DNA from 2 places in the Corynebacterium nasicanis genome. Region 2 is predicted to be linked to the other one. Evidence: riboswitches for the same ligand, from Rfam matches in the RefSeq annotation. Region 2 holds a riboswitch; the other holds the start of a gene.

Region 1 (11,692 bases), on a different contig from region 2:
GCAAATCATGTGATGGAGGCAACAGATTTCGGAAAAGCAGGTCACCCCCGGTGAATTTGCTGGCATATGCCCCCTTGTTCACCCCATCCCCTACCCCCGTTGATGGTGACGGCGGCTACGGGTGGGTTCCGGTTAGCGCCCGGATGGGGAGATACTAAGGTGGATCTCGTTTGGACAGCACTTCACAGACCACGAAAGGGACGTCAGCCCATGACCGAGTTCCCCACCCTCCCCGCAGACCTCATCCCCGCCGACGGTCGTTTCGGCTGTGGCCCCTCCAAGGTCCGCCCGGAGCAGCTGCAGGCCATCGTCGACGGCGGCCGTGACATCATCGGCACCTCCCACCGTCAGCCGGCCGTGAAGAACCTCGTCGGCTCCGTCCGCGCGGGCCTGGCCGACCTGTTCTCCCTGCCCGAGGGCTACGAGATCATCCTGTCCCTCGGTGGCGCGACCGCGTTCTGGGATGCCGCCACCTTCGGTCTCATCGAGAAGAAGTCCGGCCACCTGTCCTACGGCGAGTTCTCCTCCAAGTTTGCGAAGGCCTCCAAGCAGGCTCCGTGGCTGGACGAGCCGACCGTCATTGAGGCCCCGGCGGGCGACGCCCCGGAGCCGCAGGCGATGGAGGGCTGCGACGTCATCGGCTGGGCCCACAACGAGACCTCCACCGGCGCCATGGTGCCGATTCAGCGCCCGGCGGGCTCTGAGGGCTCCCTCATCGTCATCGACGCCACCTCCGGCGCCGGCGGCCTCCCGGTCGACATCGCCGACACGGACGTCTACTACTTCTCCCCGCAGAAGTGCTTCGCCTCCGACGGTGGCCTGTGGTTCGCCGCCATGTCCCCGGCCGCCATGGAGCGCATCGCCAAGATCAAGGATTCCGGTCGCTTCATCCCGGCGTTCCTCGACCTGCAGACCGCTGTCGAGAACTCCCTGAAGAACCAGACCTACAACACCCCGGCCGTGGGCACCATGCTCATGCTGGACAACCAGGTGCAGTGGATGAACGACAACGGCGGCCTGGACGGCATGGTGCAGCGCACCACCGCCTCCTCCGACGCCCTGTACTCCTGGGCCGAGTCCCGCGCGGAGACCACCCCGTACGTCACGGACCCGGCGAAGCGTTCCCTCGTGGTCGGCACCATCGACTTCGACGACTCCGTCGACGCCACCGTCCTGGCCAAGGTGCTGCGCGCCAACGGCATTCTCGACGTCGAGCCCTACCGCAAGCTGGGCCGTAACCAGCTGCGCATCGGCATGTTCCCGGCCATCGACTCCCAGGATGTCGTCACGCTGACCAAGGCGATCGATCACGTCCTCGACTCGGGCGTCGCCGCCAAGTAGTACCCGCCAGCTGCAGCTCAACATGCGTCGGACCTCACACGGTCCGGCGCATGTCTGCGTTAGGGTGGTGTTTATCACGAGAGAAGGAGAACGCATGCGCGAGTTGTTCCTCGTCCCCGACGAGTCGTCCGCCACCTCCCTGGTACTGCGGACCGCTGACGACGAGCAGTTCTTCCTCGACGTCACCTCCCTCGACCTGGCCGCCACCCGCGCCCTGCTCACCGCCGAGGTGCCGGAGCCGGAAGCGGAACTGCCGGACGCCGAGGCCGCCCCGGAGCCCGTGCCCGAGCGCGTGCTGCCCACCCCTGATCCCCTGCTCACGGCGCCGCTGACCATGCGGCCGCGGGAGATCCAGGGGCGCGTCCGCGCCGGCGCCTCCGTGGCGGAACTGGCGGAGGAGATGGGCGTCGCTCCCGCGCGCGTCGAGCCCTTCGCCCACCCCGTGCTGCTCGAGCGCGCGCGGATGGCGGAGCTGGCGAAGCAGGCCCACCCGGTGCGCGAGGACGGCCCCGCCCGCCTGACGCTGTGGGAGGTGCTGGCGGCCGCCTTCGCCGCCCGCGGGCATTCCGTCACGGAGACGGAGTGGGACGCCTTCCGCGAGGCTGACGGCACGTGGGTGGCCCGCGTGTCCTGGACCGCGGGGCTCTCGGAGAACGAGGCCGAATGGTCGATCCACGGGCACATGAGCTCGCAGTCGACCGCCGAGGCCCGCAACGCGGTGGCCGCGGATCTCACCGACCCGGACTTCGTGCAGCCGGTGCGCACGCTCACCTCGGTGGGGCGGGGCGCCCGCGTCGTGGACGAGGAGGCGGACACCGCCGAGATCGACGTCGTGCCCGAGGAGCTGGAGGGCGAGGATTTCCTGCAGCACCCGGAGGCGGAGGACCGGGCGCCTGCCCGGCGGCGTCGGAAAGCGGTGACCCCGCACTGGGAGGACGTCCTGCTCGGGGTGCGCACGAACACGAAGCGTCCGCGGAACTAGGGGGCCCGGGTCGTGGAGAGTGTCGTCACCCTGTGGTTCGTCACGGCCGCCGACCCGGCGGGGGTCATCGCGGCGGAGCCGAAGGCGGACCGCGGGTACGGGCGGAAGTTCCTGGCGCAGCTCAATCCGGCCTGGCCGATCACGCCGATCGGTGAGTTCCCGCTCAACCGCTCCGCGCAGGCCTCGGCCGGCGAGTACTACGTCGCCGGTTTCCCGGGCGTGACCATCGTGCAGACGGTGCTCCACGACTCCCCCGCGCTCTCGGACCTCAACCCCCGCCTGCTGGATTCCGTGCCGGCGGCGGAGGTCTTCGCCTTCGCGGTGGATCCGGAGAGCGGCTACGGCGGTATCGCGCACTGGCGCGGCGGGGTGCTCAAGCGTTCCCTGTGCGCCGAGCGGACCCGCACCTACGAGGACGTCGGGCTCCCCGCCCCCTTCGAGGCGCCCTTCTGGGCCGGGGAACGCGCGGAGTCCGTCGGCGGGATCTCGCTGCCCTTCGAACCTATCGAGCTGGTGGCGGAGGCGCAGCGCGCCTGGCTCGGGGTGGACGTCTCCCCGGAGGGCCCGGACATCCACGTCGTGGCCTACGCCGTCGACGGGCGCCCGGCGCCGCGCGTGCCGGAGGGCCCGCGCCGCCGGGACGCCGCTTCTCGACGCCCCGCTGCCCCCCTCAGCAGCGGCTACGACGACTACGAGGACGCCCCCTCCGGCCCCCCGGAGCGCGCCCACTGGGCGGACCGCTCATTGTCGGCCGCCCGCCGCACCGGCGTGGCCGCCGCGCGGGGCCTGCGCGCCGCGCGGACGTGGGTGCAGGAAAAGATCAGGCACTCGGACCGCGGCTGAGGCGTTCGTAGAACGCGATGGCCGCGGCCGTGGCCAGGTTGAGGGAATCCGTGCCCTCCGCCATGGGGATGCGAGCGCGGATGTCGGTGGCGCGCATGGCGTGCTCGGTGAGCCCCGGCCCTTCGGCGCCGACCAGCAGGGCGACCTTGTCCCGGCCCGCGAGGGCGTCCGCCAGGTGGGCGGCCTCCGGGTCGGGGGTGAGGGAGACGAGGTGGAAGCCGGCGTCGCGAAGCTGCTGCAACGAGCGCTGCCACGTGGTGTAGCCGCCCTCCAGGTGCGCGTACGGCAGGCGGAGGACGTGCCCCATGGACACGCGCACCACGCGCCGGTAGAGCGGGTCGCCGCAGCCGTTGCCGAAGAGGATGGCGTCCACGCCCATGCCGGCCGCGTTGCGGAACATCGAGCCGATGTTCTCGTGGTCCCCCACCCCCTCGAGCACGACGACGGTGCGCGCGGTGGCGAGGATCTCGCTCAGGGGGATCTCCGAGGCGCGGTCCGCGACGGCCAACAGGCCGCGGTGCATGTCGAAACCGGCCGCCTCCGCGAGGGTCTCGCGGGTGACCTCGTACTGCGGGATGTCGGCGGGGGCCGCGAGGGCGTCGAGACGCGGCCCGAAACCGACGATGGAGCGTACCGGGAAGCGTGACTCCAGCAGACGCCCCACGACGAGCGGGCCCTCGGCGATGACGAGGCGGCGCTCCGCGACATCCGAACGGTTGAGGTCCCGGATGTCGTCGAGGCGGGGGTCGGCGGGGTCGTCGATACGCAGGCGCATCAACCGATCGCCTCGAGGAGCGGATCCATGGCGAAGAAGACGACGAAGAGGGCGGAGACGAGCCACATGATCCAGTGGACCTCCTTCGCCTTGCCGGCGGCGACGGCCATGAGCGAGAAGGCGATGAAGCCGACACCGATGCCGTTGGCGATGGAGTAGGTGAACGGCATGACCACGATGGTGAGGAAGGCCGGCAGGGCGATGTGGAACTGGGTCCACTCGATGTCGACGATCTGGGCGATCATGAGGGCACCGACGATGACCAGCACCGGCGCAGCGGCCTCGATGGGCACGACCTCGTAGAGCGGGGTGAGGAACATGGCCAGCAGGAAGAGCACGCCGGTGACGATGTTCGCCAGGCCGGTGCGCGCGCCGTCGGCGACGCCCGCGGAGGAGTCGGCGTAGACCGTGGCCGAGGACGAGGAGGTGGCACCGCCGACGATGGCGCCGAAGCCCTCGACGACCAGGGCCTTCTTCATGTCCGGCAGCACGCCGTCCGGGCCGACCAGGTTGCCCTGCTTGCCCAGGGCGGTCATGGTGCCCATGGCGTCGAAGAAGTTGGCCAGCACCAGGGTGAACACCAGCAGGGAGGCGGCGAGGACGCCGACGCGGGTAAAGGCGCCGAACAGGTCGACGGCGCCGACGAGGGAGAGGTCCGGCAGGCCGCCGAAGCCCTCCGGCAGGACCGGCACGGCCAGCGACCAGCCGCCCGGGTTGGGGGCGCCGTCGACGAAGGAGGGGCCGGAGCGGAAGGCGGACTCGATGATCATGGCGATGATCGTCGTGGCCAGGATGCCCAGGAACAGGCCGCCGCGGATCCGGCGGACCACGAGGAATCCACAGATGATGAGGCCGATGATGAAGGTGAAGGTCGGCCAGGAGCTGATGGAGCCGTCGATGCCCAGGCCGACGGGGACAGTGGTGCCTGCGGCGTCGGGGATGCGGCGGACGAAACCGGCGTCGACCAGGCCGATCATGGCGATGAACATGCCGATGCCCACGCCCATCGCGGCCTTCATGGAGGCGGGGATGGCCTTGAACACGGCGGAACGGAAGCCGGACACGGCGAGCAGCACGATGATGATGCCGTCGATGACGACGAGGCCCATGGCCTCCGCCCAGGTCAGGCCCTCACCGGCGACCATGGTCACGGCCACCAGGGTGTTGAGGCCGAGGCCCGCCGCGATCCCGAAGGGGTAGCGGGCGATGAAGCCGAAGGCGATGGTCATCACGCCGGCGGTGAGGGCGGTGACGGCCGCGACCTGGGGAACCCCGAGGGTGGTGCCGTTGACGTCGGCGGTGGTGCCGATGATCAGCGGGTTGAGGATGATGATGTAGGCCATCGCGAAGAAGGTGACGACGCCGGCCCGGATCTCGGTGCCGACACTCGACCCCCGGGCCTTGATGTGGAAGAAGCGGTCGAGGCTGCCCCGACCCGGCTCCTCCACAGGCTCCACGGCGGGCTGCACGGGTGTGCTCATGTGGTTCCCCTGTTCAGGTTCAACGGTGAATGAAGTTGTTGCTACGTCGTAAATTTCTCACCTCAGCGTCGTTTCCACAAAACTTAGGTAGATTCATGGGCGCACCTGAGCGAAGGAGTTGCCCTGTGTTGTACACCTTGACCTTCATGATGCGCGACGGTCACGTCCCGAATCTGGATGATCACCTCGATCGGCTCCGCACGGAGGCCGCCTACAACCCGTTCGCCGTCGACCAGGTCCGGACCCAGCTCCGGGAGGCCGGTCCCGGCGTCTTCCGCCCCCACATCCAGGTCGGGCGGACGACGATCACGGTGGATCTGCACCCGGCGATCATGCCGCGCGAGGAGGTCACGGTCGACGCCGAAGGCATCCCTGACCAGCGCCGACACCCCACCCGCAAGGGGCCGGACTACGGCTGGCAGATGCGTCACCTCCACATGCTGCGCAACTCCGGCTCCGACGCCGGCCTGCTTCTCGACGACCGCGGCATGGTCATCTCCGGCATCTTCTCCGCCCTCCTCTTCCTGCGGGACGGCGCGGCCCACGTCTCCAGCCACCCGCGGACGGCGGAATCGATCACGCTCAACGCGGCACTCGAACTGCTCACAGAGGCCGGGGTGAGTGTTGTTGAGCACCCGGAGGGCTTCACCATGCCGCAGCTGCGCGGCAACGAGACGTGGCTGCTCAGCTCCGTCGAGGGCGTTCGACAGATCACCGGCTGGCTCGAATACGGCTCGGTGCTCCCCCCGCGGGAGATGAACCGGCCCCGGATGGGGGCACCGACCCACCGGGAGATCAACGAGCTGATGTGGGAGCGGGCCGGGGAGGTCTAGAAGATGGGGGACTCGTCGTCGAAGGCGTCGGGGGCCTCGTCCAGGAGGGTGTCGGGCGGGGTCTCGGAGTGGGCGCCGCAACCGTAGGTGGCGTGCACGACGTGCCCGTCGGCGGAGTACTCGTTGACGCAGGCCCCGAAGTTCCGCCCCAGGGGCTCCCCCACCCCGACGAAGAAGGCGCAGGTCCTGCAGTGGAGGGTGGACTTCTCCGCGAATTCACTGGTCGGCCCGTAATCCCCGGTGGCCCAGCGCTGGCGGGCCGCCTCCAGCCCCTGCCGCGAGAGGACGGTCCGGCCCTCCGCGTCGGTGCTCAGGCGGCTATCGCCCGGTTCCGGCGGCATGATGTCGCCGGGCCCCAGGTCGCCCGGGCGGATGCGCTCGGACCACGGGACCCACTCGGGCGCGCGAAGGGCATCGCCGGAGGGGGCGGGCACGAGGGCCACCTCGTTGACGGTGACGTAGCGGGAGCCGGAGGCACACGCCAGCACCGCGTTCCACTCCCAGCCGCTGTAGCCGGGGACCTCGGCGGCGAAGCGGTGGGTCGCCACGTTCCGCGTCAGGCCCTGCACCCCGATGTGCTCACCGACGGGGCCGTCCCCGAGTTCCTCCAGGGCGGTGCGGGCGAGGTCGACGGCGTGGGCGTCGAGAAGCGGATTCTGGGAACGACGATGTTGAGGGGACACGCCCTCATTATGGGCCATATGCGGCACAATGAGCGTCATGAGTGTCCCGCCCGTGTTCCGCGTCGCCGTCGCCGGCTGCTCGCTCACCGCCCTGACAGCCCTGACAGCCCTCAGCGCGTGCGCGGCGGCGGAGGAACCCGCCGTTGAAAAGCTCGTGCCGCAGATCGTGGCGACCCACCCCTTCAACCCCGAAAGCTTCACCCAGGGGCTCGAGGTCGAGGACGACGGCACCCTGCTCGTCGGCACCGGCTGGTACGCGGAGTCCCGCCTCTACCGCGCCACCCTCGACGGCGAGGAGCTGGCCTCCGTCGACCTCGACCCCACGTGGTTCGGGGAGGGCATCACCCGCCACGGTGACCACATCTGGCAGCTGACCTGGCAGGACCACACCGCCGTGCAGCGTGATGCTGAGACCCTGGAGGAGATCGGACGCGTCAGCTACCCCGGTGAGGGCTGGGGCCTGTGCTCCACCGGCAGCGAGCTCATCATGTCGGACGGCACCTCCCAGCTGCGCCGCCTGGATCCCGACACCTTCGCCGAGCGCGACCGTGTTGACGTCACCCTCGAGGGGGTGGCGCAGGAGGGCCTCAACGAACTCGAGTGCGTCGACGGGGACGTCTACGCCAACGTCTTCCTCGGGACGGACATCCTGCGTATCGACGCCGCCTCCGGCGCCGTCACCGCCGTCATCGACGGCTCCGTGCTGCCGAACAACGCGCGGCCCGACCCCAACCACGTCCTCAACGGCGTCGCCCACCTGCCGGGCACCGACCGCTTCCTGCTCACCGGCAAACGCTGGCCCGACCTTTACGAGGTCGAGTTCGTGCCCGCTGGGTAGGATCAACAGCCATGGCCTCCCCGAAGAAGGCGCGCCAGAAGGCGCTGCTGCAGTTCCTCACCCTCCTGGTCGCTGTCGTGATCGTCGTCGTGGCGGCGGTGCTCGCCCAGAACTGGTGGAACAACCGCCCGGGTCCGCAGCCCCACGACGTCGCCGTCACCGCCGACAACGGCAGTGAGCGGATCGAGGTCTTCCCCTACATCGTGTGCGAGCCGGGTCTGGAGTGCCCGGAGGGCGAGGTGCCGAACCTGCCCGTCGCGGCGGACGGCACCCTGGTGCTCGAGATCCCCGAGGACATCCACGACCACGACTGGCAGCTGCTGCTCATCTACGACGATCCGGCGGCCAATGACCAGCAGTTCCACGGCGCCTACGACGCGACCACCGTGGAGATCCCCGGATCCGTCGACCCCGTCGCCGACGGAGACCCCCGCCCCCGGCTCATGGTCGTGGAGATCTCCTCCGCCATGATCGGCCGGGATGCCCACGATGAGGAGACCCCGTACGCCACCGTATGGTCCCTGAGCACCATGGAAGACGCCCCATGAGCTAGGCGTCAAGCTCCTTCGCCACGACGCGGAGGATCTCCGCCACCTGACGGCCCACCGGGCGGTCCGGGTAGCGGCCGGCGGCCAGGCCCGGCTGGACCTGCGACTCGAGGACCGTGATGAGGTCCTGGATCATGCTGCCCAGCTCCTCCGGCTGACGGCGGTTCGCCGCGCGGCGACGCGGGGTGTCGAGCACCTTGACCCGCAGCGCCTGCGGCCCCCGGCGTCCGGCAGCGAAATCGAATTCAATGCGCTGGCCGGCGACGAGTTCCTCCACGCCCTCCGGCAGCACCTGCTTGCCCACGTACACATCCTCGTCTCCCGGGTTGGAGACGAACCCGAAGCCCTTCTCGGCGTCGTACCACTTCACCTTGCCGATCGGCACTGTGTTCACCATTCCCTTCGTTGGTGTTGCTGGTGTTGATCTGGTTGATCGTGAACGGACGAGTATACCCCCGCCACGAGTGGTGCCACTATTTCGTCGTGCGGCCCGCTCGATTGCGCGGGCCACTGTTGTGATATTAATCACAGTGCGGCATGGGGCGGCCGTGACCTGCACATTCTTCGCCCAATCTCAGGAACGCTCATGATTTCGCCACCAATTCGAGAGTTGGACGTGACTGAAACGTTATAAACCGCTAGTCTGACCGGCAGGCACAGCGCAGTAACAGACACCGCCACCCACGCCGAACCCTGTCCGGGAGGCGGATCACTGCGCAGAACGTGCATCCGAAACGTGAACAACATGTGGACAGGGGCGGGGAAACCACCGCGGGCCCACCAGGTCCGCACCGGCTGGCAGCACCAGCTGCCTTCCTCGGGGTGAAGCCTCCTTACGGAGGCCGGGCACTGTGACACAGTGATCCTCCGCCCGAACCCGACAGCTCACCTCGCAGGCGTCAACATGAGAGGAACACACCACCATGGCACGTCACACCCGCAAGACCGTCTCCACCGCCGCCAAGCTCGCCGCCACCACCGCCGCCTTCGGCACCGCCGCGGCGCTGCTGGCCCCGGCCGCCTCCGCTGCCCCGGATTCCGACTGGGACCGTCTCGCAGCCTGCGAGGCCGGCGGCAACTGGCACATCAACACCGGTAACGGCTACCACGGTGGCCTCCAGTTCTCCCCCTCCACCTGGCGCGCCTACGGCGGCGGCGAGTTCGCCCCCTACGCCTACCAGGCCACCCGCGAGCAGCAGATCGCCGTTGCCGAGCGCACCCTCGCCGGACAGGGCTGGGGCGCCTGGCCCTCCTGCTCCGCACGTCTGGGCCTGAACTCCGCCCCGACCCCGCGCTCCGTGGCCGCCCAGGCCCCGGCACAGGTCCAGCAGGTCGTCCAGCAGGCCGAGGCCAGCTCCGAGGGCCTCGCCGTCGACGCCCTGTACAACCACATCCGCGGCTCCCTGGCCTCCCACGGCCTGCCGGTCCCGGGCGCCATCGAGGCCGCCTACGGTGCCAACCGCAACAACTTCGACGCCTTCTACGGCGCGAACCGTGGCGCCATCGACGCCATCGTCGGCCTCTAAGAAGCTTCTCGACGCCCCACCGGATCCCCGGTGGGGCGTTGTTGATTCCGGCACCGCCCTCAGGACGGGATAAAGCACAGATCCCCCGGGCCACACACGAGGATGTGTGGCCCGGGGGATCAGCGGCGCGTGAGCGCTCTACTTGTTGATGCGGGTATGCGGGTGAACGTAGCCCAGTTCCTCGGCCGGCATCGGCAGAACCAGGTCGTCACCGTAAGGGCTGGACGCGCCAGCGAAGGTGGAGGTAATTTCGGTCACCACGTGGCCGTCGGTACGCGGGATGTGCTTGGGCCAGCCCGGATCGACGTAGCCGCTCTTCTCAACGTTAGACATGCCCCATATTGTTGCAAACCTCGGGCGGAAAAGTAACTTGAACTGCAACTAAAATCGTTCTCACCATGTCTGCCACCCCCGAAATCCCCGATTTCCGCACCTGGTTGAGCGAGCGAGATGACCACGAGCTGGCGAATCTCCTGCGCTCCCGCCCGGATGTCGCCCTGCCCCTCCCCCCGGGCATCACCCCCTTGGCGGCCCGTCTGCAGCTCCGCGCGTCGGTGGGCCGGGCGATGCGCGCGCTCAACGCCCTCGAGCTTGCCACGGTGGAGGCCGCCGCCAACCTCGGCGGTGAGCTGGACGCGGTCACCCGGGACGACATCATCGACCACGTCCCCGCGGACCCGGAACTGGTGTCCGACGCGATCGACCGGCTGCGCGGGCTGGCCCTCCTCTACGGCCCGGACCAGGCTCTCAGCGTCACCGGCGAGGCCATGGCCTCCCTGCCCACCGACTGGCAGCTGCTCGACGACGCCCCGGACGTGGTCTCGGTGGAGGGGTTGTCGGAGAAGCAGCGCGCGATCCTCGACACGCTCACCGCCTCCGGGGGTGTCGGGCGGACGAAGCACGCGGCACCGGACGCCGATCCCACCCATCCCATTGCGGAGCTCATCACCGCCGGCCTGCTCATCCGCGTCGACGCCTCCACGGTGCGCCTGCCCCGGCGGGTGCGCGCCGCGCTGCGGGGCCAGGACGTCACGCGCCGCCCGCTCACCCCCTCGGTCCGCCTGCGGGGCGAGGTGCTGGCCGATGAGCGGGCCCGCGACCGGGCGGACCAGAACGGGGCCGCCGCCGGACTGGAGGTGGCGCGGCATCTGCGCCACCTCATCGAACTGCTCGGGGTGGAGCCCTCTCCCCTGCTCAAGGAGGGCGGCGTCGGCGTGCGCGCGGTGACGGCCCTGGCCCGCGCCCTCGGCGTGAGCGAGGAAGAGATCCACCGCCTCGTCAGCCTCGGGGTGGCGGCGGGACTGCTCAGCCGAGGCGATGTCAATGATGAGGATGTGCTGGCCCCGACGGTTGCGGCGGATGAGTGGCTGGAGGCGGACCTGGCCACCCGCTGGCTCACCATGGCGCTCGGGTGGTGGGAATCCCCGTGGGCGCCGTGGCTGGTGGGCACCCCGGACGAGAAGAAGGCGCCGGTGCGGCTGCTGTCCGAGTCCATGCAGCGGCCTCCGCTGGTGGAGCAGCGCAGCATGGTCATCGGGCAGTTCGCCCTGGCCCCGGCCGGGGTCGCGCTCGATGACGGGCAGGTACGCGACGACTTCTTCTTCTCCCACCCCATCGCCGCCACCCTCCTGCCGGAGGAGACCGTCTCCGCCCTCGTCGCGGAGGCGCACTGGATCGGCCTGCTGGCCGGCGGGACCGCGACCTCCCTGCTCCGCGCCCTGCTCGACCCGGCGGCGGATCCCCTGGCGGTGGCCGCCGAGGTCACCCCGGGCACGGTGGAGCGGCTCATCCCGCAGGGCGACATGACCATCCTCGCCCCGGGGCCCTTGCCGCGGGCGCTGC
Region 2 (11,692 bases):
CGCCGCACGCTGACCGCTCTGCTCAACGACTCCTGGGAGACCTCCACCCTCGGTCGCCGCAAGGCACTGCAGGGTCTGCTCGGCGGTGCCGGCATCCTCTTCGGTCTGGTCGTCGTCGCCCCGCTGGGCGGCATGATCAAGAACCCGTGGAAGAAGGGCGAGCTGGGCATCATGGGTGACGGCACCCTGTGGACCTCCGGCTGGACCCTCCACGAGAACGGCGTCAAGCTGTACCTCGCCCGGGACACCGGCGCCATCGCCGAGCAGCACTCCGGCGACACCGGTTCACACTGGACCACCACCGGCGTGTCCCGCCTGGTCCGCGTCCGTCCGGAGGATCTCGACGCCGGCGGCATGGAGACCGTGTACCCGCTGCCGGAGGAGTACGTCAACGACGGTGCGGAGTACAACCCGGACCGCGACGTCTACGTCGAGCAGATGCACTCCGTGCACGGCCCGCGTAACCCCGTCATGCTGATCCGCCTGCGCACCGCCGATGCCGAGAAGGCCATCGAGCGCGAGGGCCAGGAGGACTTCCACTACGGCGACTACTACGCCTACTCGAAGATCTGCACCCACATCGCCTGCCCGACCTCTCTGTACGAGGCACAGACCAACCGCATTCTGTGCCCGTGCCACCAGTCGCAGTTCGACGCACTGCAGTACGGCAAGCCGGTTTTCGGCCCCGCCGCCCGTGCACTGCCGCAGCTGCCGATCACGGTTGACGAAGAGGGTTACCTCATCGCCAAGGGCAACTTCATTGAGCCCGTTGGCCCTGCATTCTGGGAGCGTAAGTCCTAATGAGCAACAAGCTGGCCCAAGCTGCCAACAACATTGATTCGCGCTACACCGCGTCCGGTCTGCTGCGTCCGCAGCTGAACAAGGTCTTCCCGACGCACTGGTCCTTCATGCTCGGTGAGATGGCTCTCTACAGCTTCATCATCCTGCTGCTGACCGGTGTCTACCTGGCGCTGTTCTTCGACCCGTCCATCACCAAGGTGATCTACGACGGCGGTTACCTGCCGCTCAACGGTGTCGAAATGTCCCGTGCCTACGCAACCGCACTGGACATCTCCTTCGAGGTCCGCGGTGGACTCTTCGTCCGCCAGATGCACCACTGGGCCGCCCTCATGTTCATGATGTCCATGGTCGCGCACATGCTGCGTGTCTTCTTCACCGGTGCTTTCCGACGCCCGCGTGAGGCCAACTGGATCATCGGCTGCACCCTGATCATCCTGGGCATGGCCGAGGGCTTCATGGGTTACTCCCTCCCGGATGACCTGCTCTCCGGCGTCGGCCTCCGCATCATGTCCGCCATCATCCTGGGCCTGCCGATCATCGGCACCTGGATGCACTGGCTGATCTTCGGCGGCGACTTCCCGTCCGACCTCATGCTCGACCGTTTCTACATCGCGCACGTGCTCATCCTGCCGGGCATCATCCTCGGCCTGATCGCCGCTCACCTGGCGCTGGTCTGGTACCAGAAGCACACCCAGTTCCCGGGCGCCGGCCGCACCGAGAACAACGTCGTCGGTGTCCGCATCATGCCGGTCTTCGCCACCAAGGCCATCGGCTACGGTCTGCTGACCGCCGGTGTCCTGGCGCTGATGTCCGGCCTCACCACGATCAACGCGATCTGGAACATCGGCCCCTACAACCCCTCGCAGGTCTCTGCCGGTTCCCAGCCTGACGTCTACATGCTGTGGACTGACGGTGTGGCCCGTGTCATGCCGGCGTGGGAGCTCTACCTGGGCAACTACACCATCCCGTCCGCCTTCTGGGTCGCCCTGGTCTGTGGTCTCATGGTTGTCCTGCTGTTCGCTTACCCGTGGATCGAGAAGAACGCCACCGGCGACGACGCTCACCACAACCTGCTGCAGCGTCCGCGCGACGTGCCGGTGCGTACCGGCATCGGTGCCATGGCCATCACCTTCTTCCTGCTGGTGACCATCTCCGGTGGTAACGACCACATCGCGCACTTCTTCCAGATCTCGCTCAACGCGATGACCTGGGTCGGCCGTATCGGTGTCATCCTGCTGCCGCCGATCGCTTACTTCATCACCCACCGCATCTGTGTCGGCCTGCAGCGCTCTGACCGCGCTGTGCTCGAGCACGGCATGGAGACCGGTGTGATCAAGCAGCTGCCGAACGGTGCCTTCGTGGAGATCCACCAGCCGCTCGGCCCGGTGGACGCACACGGCCACCCGGTGCCGCTGGCCTACGCCGGTGCCGCAGTGCCGAAGCGCCTCAACCAGCTCGGCTTCGCCGACCGCATCTCCCGCGGCTCGCTGGTCAAGGCAGACGAGCAGCGCTTCGCCGACGCTGCCGTGGAGAACGCTCACGCGAACCATCGCGAAGAGGTCGCCATGCTGGAGAGCCTCAACGAGGCGAACCGCGCGAAGGACCGCGAGGCCGGTCACCTGGACTAGTTCCTGCGCTCACGAGTCGAAACCCCGTCTCCCCGGTACCTGGGGGAGGCGGGGTTTCCTCTATGCCTGAGAGTGTTACCCCTGTGGTTTCTGGGTTTCTAGGGGCAATCCCCTAGGGGATGTGACCGGAATCACTCTACCGTTATGGGGTGGCCGTAGTTGTCGGCGGGCGGGGCGGCTGGAGGGCGTCCCATTTCCGCGGAATGGGCGCATTGCTGCAGGTCAGCGCCATGTATCCGGCGCTCCGTGGAGGGGTGACGGGAGGGGTGTGGCGGAAAGCGGATCCTCCGGAGCGTCGATAACAGCTCGATAACAGCGCGTGGTTCGACGGTTGGGTTGGACAACATTCGTTGTTGTTTCGTAACCTGATCGAGACATTGCGGGGCTTCCAGATGAAGCCGCCGAATGACTGAACTGAAAACAAGGCCTAATCCCCGTCCACGGGGAGCCGGGGAACCACACAGTGTTCTCTGGGGTGAACCCTCTGCGAGAGCGTCTCTGAGACGCGGAGCGGAGGGGGGAAGCTTCCAAGATCCCAACCCGACAGCTAACCCGGTAGGCACAAGGAAGATCTGGAGATACATTCGTGGCTCAGCACCGTCGCCTCAACAAGACCGCAACCCGCCGTATCGCCGCCGCCTCCGCGGTGGTCATGGGTACCACCGTTCTCGCACCGGGCGTGGCCAACGCCTTCGAGGTCGCCATCCCCAACACGAACTTCTCCGTGAACGTTCCGGGCCTGGAGAACGTCCCGAACATCGAACAGTTCGTTCCGGCTGCACCGGCTGTCCAGGAGACCGCCAACGCCTACGTCGCCAACGTTGTCGCGCAGGCCCCCGCCGCGCAGGCCGGCTCCTCCCAGGGCCAGGCCATCGCCAACGCCGTGCGCTCCAAGATCGGCGCACCGTACTCCTGGGGTGCCACCGGCCCCTCCGCCTTCGATTGCTCCGGCCTGACCACCTGGGCCTACCAGCAGGTCGGCAAGTCCATCCCGCGCACCTCCCAGGCCCAGGCCTCCCAGGGCCAGCGCGTGCCGCTGGACCAGCTGCAGCCGGGCGACATCATCGCCTACTACGGTGGCGCGTCCCACGTGGGCATCTACGTCGGCAACGGCATGATCGTCGACGCCCTGAACTCCGGCTCCCCGGTGGGCGAGCGCCCGCTGCACTTCCAGCCGATCCACTCCGCCGTCCGCTTCTAAGCGCGACCGCACTGCACCGCCCATCTTCGGCTTCGGCCGGGGATGGGCGTCGCCGTTTTCCGGGGTAAGGACACCACAAGTCACACGGGTCACGACCTCGTGATGAGGTATTTACTCACCTGTTATCAAGTGTCTATAGTTGTTCCTGGCCAGCCCCGGCCACCGTGTCAGCGAAAGAGTCATCCGTGCGTTTCCTCCCCGGCGTATCCCACACCCTCCGAATCACCACCGCCACCCTGGTCAGTGCCGCCCTGTTGGCCGGTGGGCTGAGCGTCCCGCAGGCCGCGGCCGATGACGTCGAGGCGCTCATCACCTCCATGGAGGAGGTCTCCCACGAGGCCACCGCCAAGAGCGAGGAGGTCAAGCAGCTCGAGCTCGACATCGAGCAGGGCCAGGAGCGCATCGACACCCTCAAGCAGGACGCCGAGGAGGCGCGGGTGCGGGCCCAGGGGGCGCAGGAGGCACAGCGCGCGTTCCAGGGTGATGTCAACGACCTGGCCGGCGCGAAGTACCGCAGCCTCATGGTGGACCCGGTGACCAACGCGATCGCCGCCGCCAACCCGCAGAACGCGATCGACCGCGCCGCCTACCTCGGTACGCTGACGCGGAACACGGAGCGGGCCGTCGATAAGCTCGCGGCCGCGACGGCCGAGGCCGGGCGCGCACACACCGACGCCTCCCGGATCGTGGCAGAGGCCAACTTCCAGCAGTCCCGGCTCGAGGAGCAGCACCGTGCCCTCGCCGCGGAGCAGGAGGAGCTGCAGGCCCGTATCCGGGAGATCGAGGAGAAGGTGTCCACCCTCGACGCGGCGGCCCGCGCCCGCTGGGAGAGCAAGAACAATCCCCTCGCGCCGTTCTCCCTCACCGGCGAGGGGGCCGTGGGTGCCGCGCTGAGCAAGCTGGGTTCCCCCTACGGCTGGGGCGCCACCGGCCCCGACCAGTTCGACTGCTCCGGGCTCATGCTGTGGGCCCACCAGCAGCAGGGCAAGTCCATTCCGCGCACCTCGCAGGCGCAGCTGGCCGGCGGCACCCCGGTGTCGCGGGCGGATCTGCAGCCGGGTGACATCGTCGGCTACTACCCGGGTGTGACGCACGTGGGCATGTACATCGGCAACGGCCAGCTCGTCCACGCCTCCGACTACGGCATCCCGGTGCAAGTGGTCTCCGTGGACTCCATGCCCTGGGCGGGCGCGGTCCGCTACTAGGACCTCTCACCGCATGCCCCGGATCCTGCTGGTCACCAATGACTTCCCCCCGACGGTGGGGGGCATTCAGTCCTACCTCCGGGACTTCCTGGGCACCCTCGACCCGCAGGATGTCGTGGTGTTCGCCTCCACGCAGGACGCGCAGGCTGCGGCCGCGCACGACGCGCAGGTGCCCTACCGGGTGATCCGCTGGCCGCGCCAGGTCATGCTGCCCACTCCGGCGACGGCGGAGGCGATGGGCCAGATCATCGGGGAGCTGGACATCGACACGGTGTGGTTCGGGGCGGCCGCCCCGCTGGCCCTCATGGGACGGGCCGCCCGCGCCGCCGGCGCCCGGCGCATCATCGCCAGCACCCACGGCCACGAGGTGGGCTGGTCCATGGTGCCGGGGGCGCGGCAGGTGCTGCGCCGGATCGGGAATACCGCGGACGTGGTCACCTACATCTCCGACTACACTCTGCGCCGCTTCCGCCGTGCCTTCGGCAGCCACCCTGAGTTCCGCCACCTGCCCTCCGGGGTGAACACCGAGTGGTTCCGCCCGGCCGCCCGCCCGCCCGGGCCGCCGACGGTGGTGTGCGTGTCCCGCCTGGTGCCCCGGAAGGGGCAGGACATGCTCATCCGCGTGTGGCCGCGCGTGCTGGAGCGGCATCCGGAGGCCCGCCTGCGGATCATCGGATCAGGCCCCCACGAGCGCACCCTGCGCGCGCTGGCCGCCCCTCTCGGTGCGGCGGTCGAGTTCACCGGGCCGCTGGACACCACGGCCCTGCGTGACGCACTCGCCGCCGCCGATATTTTCGCCATGCCCGCCCGCACCCGGGGCCGCGGGCTCGACGTGGAGGGCCTGGGGATCGTCTACCTGGAGGCGCAGGCCTGCGGCGTGCCGGTCATCGCCGGGGATTCCGGCGGCGCCCCGGAGACCGTCACCCCGGAGACCGGCCTCGTCGTGGACGGGCGCGACGAGGACCAGCTCACGGACGCCCTTCTCACCCTGCTGGATGACCCCGACCGGGCGGCCGGGATGGGGCAGGCGGGGCGTCGATACGCACTGGCGGAGTGGACCTGGGAGATCATGGGCGCGCGGCTGCGCGATATACTCCGGTAGATGAACACGCTCGGCTTCGACATCGGCGGGACTCAGTGCCGGGCCGCCCTGGTGACGCAGGAGGGGGAGATCCTCGCGCAGCGCTCCGTGCCCACCCCGCGCACGGTTCCCGCGCTGGAGGACGCGATCGTCGGGCTCGTGGATGAGCTGCGCCCCCTCGAACCCGCCGCCGTCGGGCTGGCCGTCGCCGGGTTCCTCGACCCGGCCCGGGAGATCGTCCGCTTCGCCCCGCACCTGCCGTGGCGCGACGCCCCCGTCCGCGCCCGCCTGCAGGAGCGGCTCGCGCTGCCGGTGGTGCTGGAACACGACGCCAACGCCGCCGCCTGGGGGGAGTACCGTTTCGGCTCGGCGCGCGGGGCAGGCACATGGGTGTTCTTCGCCGTCGGGACCGGGATCGGGGCCGCGCTCATGATCGACGGTCAGCTGTTCCGCGGGGCCTTCGGTACCGCCCCGGAGTTCGGGCATCTCACCGTCGTGCCTGGTGGGCGCGAGTGCGCCTGCGGCAAGCGGGGCTGCCTGGAACGCTACGCCTCAGGCACGGCGCTGGCCGATACCGCCGTCGCCCACGGGATGGCGCCGCGGCTCAGCGGCCACGCCATCATGGAGGCCGCCCGGGCCGGCGACGAGCGGGCGCGGGCCGTCCTGGCGGAGTTCGCCGGCTGGCTGGGGCAGGGGCTGAGCATCGTCGCGGACGTCCTGGACCCGGAGCTCATCGTGCTCGGTGGGGGAGTGTCGGACGACGCCGACCTCTTCCTGGCCGGCGCAGTGGCCGAAATGGGCAGGTCCATAGTGGGTGCGGGGCACCGGCGGCTCCCGGTCGTGGGAACCGCCGAACTCGGCGCCCACGCGGGTATGATCGGCGTGTCCGATCTGGCGCGCACCGACACTCAAGGGGAGTAGATGATGGAAAAGAAGTGGTACTGGCTGTACAAGAACGTCCTCATCGGCCCTTTCCTCCGGATCTGGAACCGCCCCACCATCGAGGGAGTGGAGAATATACCGGCGTCAGGTGCCGCGATCGTCGCCTCCACCCACCAGGCGGTCATGGACTCCTTCTTCTTCCCGGCGCTGAGCCCGCGCACCATCACTTTCCCGGCGAAGTCCGAGTACTTCACCGCCCCGGGCCTGGTCGGCCGCCTGCAGAAGTGGTTCTTCACCTCCATCGGCCAGATCCCCGTGCACCGCGGTGCCGCCGGCGCCGGTGACGCCACGCTGGCCGCCGCCCGCACCGTCCTCGGCCGCGGCGATGTCCTGGGCATCTACCCGGAGGGCACCCGCTCCCCGGACGGGCGCATCTACAAGGGGCGGACCGGCATGGCGCGCATCGCCCTGGCCACGGACGCCCCGATCATCCCACTGGCCATGATCGGCTCGCGCAACGCCAACCCGATCGGCACGTGGATCCCGCGTCCCGCGAAGGTCCGGATGCGCATCGGTGAGCCCATCGACGGCCGCGCCTACGTCGCCTCCCTGGGCATCGACCCGGATTCCCGCGAGGCCGCCCGCCCGCTCACCGACCACGTCATGGCCGTGCTCACCGAACTCTCCGGGCAGGAATACGTGGACATCTACGCCTCCGAGGTCAAGGATTCCCTGGCAGCCGGACGCGGTTGGCCCGCAGGTTCCGAGCCGACTCTTGGCTGATTGCCGGGGTTTCCCTATACTTGACGGCTGGACTGTGCCGGAGCGTTCCGGTACCGAGTAAGTCAGCTGCGCGTACGGGATGAGGTGAGGCGCGTGTCAGCTCCCGGCATCACTGCCCCGACAACCCGCCTACGCTGGCCCGATGTGGCCAAGGGACTGTCCATCGTGGGTGTCGTCCTCCTCCATGTCAGCCTGGCCGTGCCGGAGGGTATGGAGACCACCGCGGCGCACCTCAACCGCTTCCTCGACCCCCTGCGGATGCCGCTGTTTTTCATGGTGAGTGGCCTCTTCTCGGCGAAGGTGTTCGGTTTCACATTCCGGGAACTCTTCCTCCGTCGCCTGTGGTTCTTCCTCGTGCCCTATCTCGTTTGGGTGCCCATCGAGCTGTGGTTCAAGTACCGCGAGTGGCACCTCCACGACGGCAAGGCGATGCCGGAGCTGTCCCAGTACGTCGAGCACCTCATCGAGGGGCGGAACATGTACTGGTTCCTCTACGCACTGGTCATCTTCAACATCATTCTGTGGCTCACCCGCAAGCTTCCCTGGTGGGCGGGGGTGCTCGTCGGTTTCGCCCCGATCCTCATCCTGCCGCTGCACGCGGAGCAGCACATGATCGGCAAGGCCGTCCTCTACCTGCCGGCCTTCCTGCTCGGCGCGCACCTGCGCCTGCACATCCGCCGTTTCGCGGAGTCGGCGACGACCCTGCGTCACCTCACGCGCGGCACGGTTCTCTACGCCGTGGGCTTCAGCGTGGCGGCCGTGTGGGCCTGGTGGAACACCGTCTCCGACGTGTCTTTCGGCTGGCCGCTGCCCTTCGCGGAGACGGTCGGATTCGTCGATCTGCGGCTCATCGTCAACGCGGTGGTGCAGCTGCTCATGCTGCCGATGGCGGTCATCGTCGCGGTGCTGCTCTCCCGTGTTCCGGTGGTGGTGGACGTCCTGTCCTTCCTCGGGCGGCACACGCTGATCATCTATCTCGGCCACCCCATCGCCCTCACCGTGCTCTACCAGTACAACATGCGCGCCTGGGAGCTGCCGATCTCCCGGGACGCGGAGACCGCCCTGCACCAGACGGCGCTGTGGATGGTCCTCGGCCTGCTCATCTCCGCCCTGGGCGCGCTGGCCCTGTGGCTGGTCACCCGCGTGCCGTACCTGCGGTGGACGGTCATGCCCCCGCAGGTGGGCCGTGCTTATCGACGCCCCGCGAGCACCCGCGGCGCGACACCCGCCGCGCCGACGACCGCGAGCGTCACCAGCAGGTAGGAGCTACCCACCAGCTGCGCCCACCAAGGCCACGCGTGCTCGAGGCCGTGGTTGTTCGGCAGCAGCCAGTGCGGGGAGAAGAAGACGGCGGCCAGCACGAATACCCCGAGGATGCGCCCCGCGCCGGCGAGCAGGGTCACCGCCATGGGCACGAGCCACACCCAGTGGTGGGACCACGACACCGGAGAGCACAGCAGCGCCACGGTGGAGGCCAGCAGGACGGTGGCCAGCTTGGTCTGCGCCCGCCACATCGCCACGATGACGAGCGCGAGGGCGAGCAGGACCAGGAGCAGCCAGAGGCGGGAATCGGCCTGCTCGCCGGGGGCGGCCAGGCGTGCGAGCAGCCCGCGGAGGGACTGGTTGGAGGCGTAGGACTCTCCGCCGATGCGGCCGGTGTCCGAGAGGGTCTCTAACCAATAGGTCAGCGAGTTTCGCCAGCTCAGCAGCGCCGCCAGGAGGGTGAAGCCCACGCCGGCGCAGAAGGTCACCGCCGCGTGCCGCCATTGACGACGCACGAGGAAGACGAGGATGAACACCGCCGGGGTGAGCTTGATGGCGGCGGCCAGGCCGATGAGCACGCCGCGGGGCAGCCAGGGGCGGCGGGTGAGGGTGTCGGCCAGGACCAGGGCCATGAGGATGATGTTGATCTGCCCAAATCCGAGGGTCTCCCGGACGGGCTCGGCCAGCAGCGCCAGGGGGAGGATCCAGGCGGCGAGGACGCGGTGATCGGCGGGTGCCAGCCCGGGCACGGCGTGGCGCAGGACGATGGTCAGGCACCACCACAGCAACACCGCCGAGGCGAACGTCCAGGCCACCAGTGCCACGCCGTAGGGGAGCAGGGCCACGGGGATGAAGAGGATTGCGGCCAGCGGGGGATAGGTGAACGGCAGCGTGATGCCGCCGACCTCGTAGCCCCGGGTGTAGAGGTTGTCCCCCTCGAGGAAGGCCCGGGCGCCCGCGCGGTAGACGTCGATGTCGATGGCGTAGCGCAGGGTGAGGTCGGCGTCGATAAGCCAGGGGAGCAGCGCCGCCATGGAGGCGAGCACGGCGAGCACCACCCACCCCCGCTCGCGGCGGGAGGTGAAGCGGGGCGCGGGAGAAACGGTGATCACCGCATGAAGTGTAATCGCCCGGGGTGGGCAGGTTAGGCTGGGCTGGTGCGCTACTTCTACGACACCGAGTTCATCGAGGACGGCCGGACCATCGAGCTGGTCTCGATCGGCATCGTCGCCGAGGACGGGCGCGAGTATTACGCCGTCTCCACGGACTTCGACGCCTCCCGCGCGAACGCCTGGGTGCGCGACAATGTGCTGGACAAGCTCCCCAACCCCGGGGCGCCGGTGTGGCGTTCCCTGGATACGATCCGCGCGGAGGTGCTGGCGTTCCTGACGTCGGCACGCGACGGGGATCCGGAGCTGTGGGCCTGGGTGGGGGCCTATGACCACGTGGTTCTGGCCCAGCTGTGGGGGGACATGGCCGGGCTGCCCCGCGTCATTCCGCGCTACACCCGCGAGCTCAAGCAGTACTGGGAGATGGCGGGCAGGCCCCACCTGCCCAAGGCCCCGGACGCCTCGCATGACGCCCTGGTGGATGCGCGCCACAACCTGGAGAAGTTCCGCCTCTGCGCCGAGATTCTTCCCCTGGGGCGCGGGAACCGGGTGCTCCGTTAGGCGGAAAACACCTGCACGGGGGCACATGACTGGACACCCGTGCTATGAATATGGGTGTGAGTTGGACTGTTGACATCCCTAAAGAGGTTCTCCCCGACCTGCCGCCGCTTCCCGCCGGCCTGCAGGAGCGGTTCGAGGACGTAATTTCCCGCGAGGCCAAGCAGCAGCCCAGCTGGGACCGGAACCAGGCGGAGACCGTCCGCAAGATCCTCGAGTCGGTGCCGCCGACCGTGGTCGCCCCCGAGGTCACCGAGCTGAAGCGTCAGCTGGCCGACGTCGCGCTGGGCAAGGCCTTCCTCATGCAGGGCGGTGACTGTGCCGAGACCTTCGAGTCCAACACCGAGCCCCACATCCGCTCGAACATCAAGACCCTGCTGCAGATGGCCGTCGTGCTCACCTACGGCGCCTCCACCCCGGTGGTGAAGCTGGCCCGCATCGCCGGCCAGTACGCCAAGCCGCGCTCCCAGGATCTGGATGAGAACGGCCTGCCGAACTACCGCGGCGACATCGTCAACGGTGTGGAGCCGACCCCGGAGGCGCGTCGCCACGATCCGGCGCGCATGATCCGCGCCTACGCTAACTCCTCGGCCGCCATGAACCTGGTGCGCGCCCTCGTGTCCTCCGGGACCGCGGACCTCAACCGCGTCCACGAGTGGAACCGGGAGTTCGTGGCCAACTCCCCGGCCGGCGCCCGCTACGAGGCCCTCGCCGAGGAGATCGAGCGCGGCCTGCGCTTCATGGACGCCTGCGGTGTCCACGACGATTCCCTCCGCACCTCCGACATCTTCTGCTCGCATGAGGCACTGCTCGTCGACTACGAGCGCGCCATGCTGCGCCTGCACGAGGACGAGGACGGCGAGACCCGCCTCTACGACCTGTCCGCGCACCAGCTGTGGATCGGCGAGCGTACCCGCGGCATCGAGGACTTCCACGTCAACTTCGCCGCGCTCATCGCCAACCCGATCGGCATCAAGATCGGCCCGTCGATCACCCCGGAGGAGGCCGTCGCCTACGCCGCGAAGCTCGATCCGGAGCGCGAGCCGGGCCGCCTGACCATGGTCGCCCGCATGGGCCACGACAAGGTGCGCACCGCGCTGCCGCCGGTCATCGAGGCCGTCGAGGCAGCCGGCCACAAGGTCATCTGGCAGTCCGACCCGATGCACGGCAACACCTTCACC

The links. Region 2 has a riboswitch for cyclic di-AMP ahead of ACFPUZ_RS01750 (NlpC/P60 family protein). Riboswitches for the same ligand answer to the same signal wherever they lie in the genome.
Region 1: linked by a shared signal. The riboswitch ahead of ACFPUZ_RS04575 (resuscitation-promoting factor Rpf1 domain-containing protein) and the one ahead of ACFPUZ_RS01750 (NlpC/P60 family protein) in region 2 are both predicted to bind cyclic di-AMP.

The regions. Positions count from the first base shown of each region.
Region 1 covers NZ_JBHSQE010000003.1:5,738-17,429, reverse strand. Annotated here, with positions in the region: gene serC (phosphoserine transaminase) at 211-1,341, shown strand; gene sepH (septation protein SepH) at 1,436-2,323, shown strand; gene ACFPUZ_RS04615 (DUF6928 family protein) at 2,336-3,166, shown strand; gene ACFPUZ_RS04610 (TrmH family RNA methyltransferase) at 3,144-3,941, opposite strand; gene ACFPUZ_RS04605 (NCS2 family permease) at 3,941-5,422, opposite strand; gene ACFPUZ_RS04600 (aminotransferase class IV) at 5,548-6,255, shown strand; gene ACFPUZ_RS04595 (DUF3027 domain-containing protein) at 6,252-6,956, opposite strand; gene ACFPUZ_RS04590 (glutaminyl-peptide cyclotransferase) at 6,976-7,776, shown strand; gene ACFPUZ_RS04585 (DUF2771 domain-containing protein) at 7,788-8,324, shown strand; gene ACFPUZ_RS04580 (cold-shock protein) at 8,326-8,709, opposite strand; cyclic di-AMP (ydaO/yuaA leader) riboswitch at 9,050-9,238, shown strand; gene ACFPUZ_RS04575 (resuscitation-promoting factor Rpf1 domain-containing protein) at 9,248-9,850, shown strand; gene ACFPUZ_RS04570 (hypothetical protein) at 9,989-10,183, opposite strand; gene ACFPUZ_RS04565 (helicase-associated domain-containing protein) at 10,249-11,692, shown strand, end outside.
Region 2 covers NZ_JBHSQE010000001.1:339,492-351,183, reverse strand. Annotated here, with positions in the region: gene qcrA (cytochrome bc1 complex Rieske iron-sulfur subunit) at 1-801, shown strand, start outside; gene qcrB (cytochrome bc1 complex cytochrome b subunit) at 801-2,429, shown strand; cyclic di-AMP (ydaO/yuaA leader) riboswitch at 2,844-3,006, shown strand; gene ACFPUZ_RS01750 (NlpC/P60 family protein) at 3,016-3,630, shown strand; gene ACFPUZ_RS01745 (C40 family peptidase) at 3,816-4,835, shown strand; gene ACFPUZ_RS01740 (glycosyltransferase family 4 protein) at 4,849-5,937, shown strand; gene ACFPUZ_RS01735 (ROK family protein) at 5,938-6,837, shown strand; gene ACFPUZ_RS01730 (lysophospholipid acyltransferase family protein) at 6,841-7,581, shown strand; gene ACFPUZ_RS01725 (acyltransferase family protein) at 7,726-8,844, shown strand; gene ACFPUZ_RS01720 (glycosyltransferase 87 family protein) at 8,772-9,956, opposite strand; gene ACFPUZ_RS01715 (polyadenylate-specific 3'-exoribonuclease AS) at 10,002-10,514, shown strand; gene ACFPUZ_RS01710 (class II 3-deoxy-7-phosphoheptulonate synthase) at 10,571-11,692, shown strand, end outside.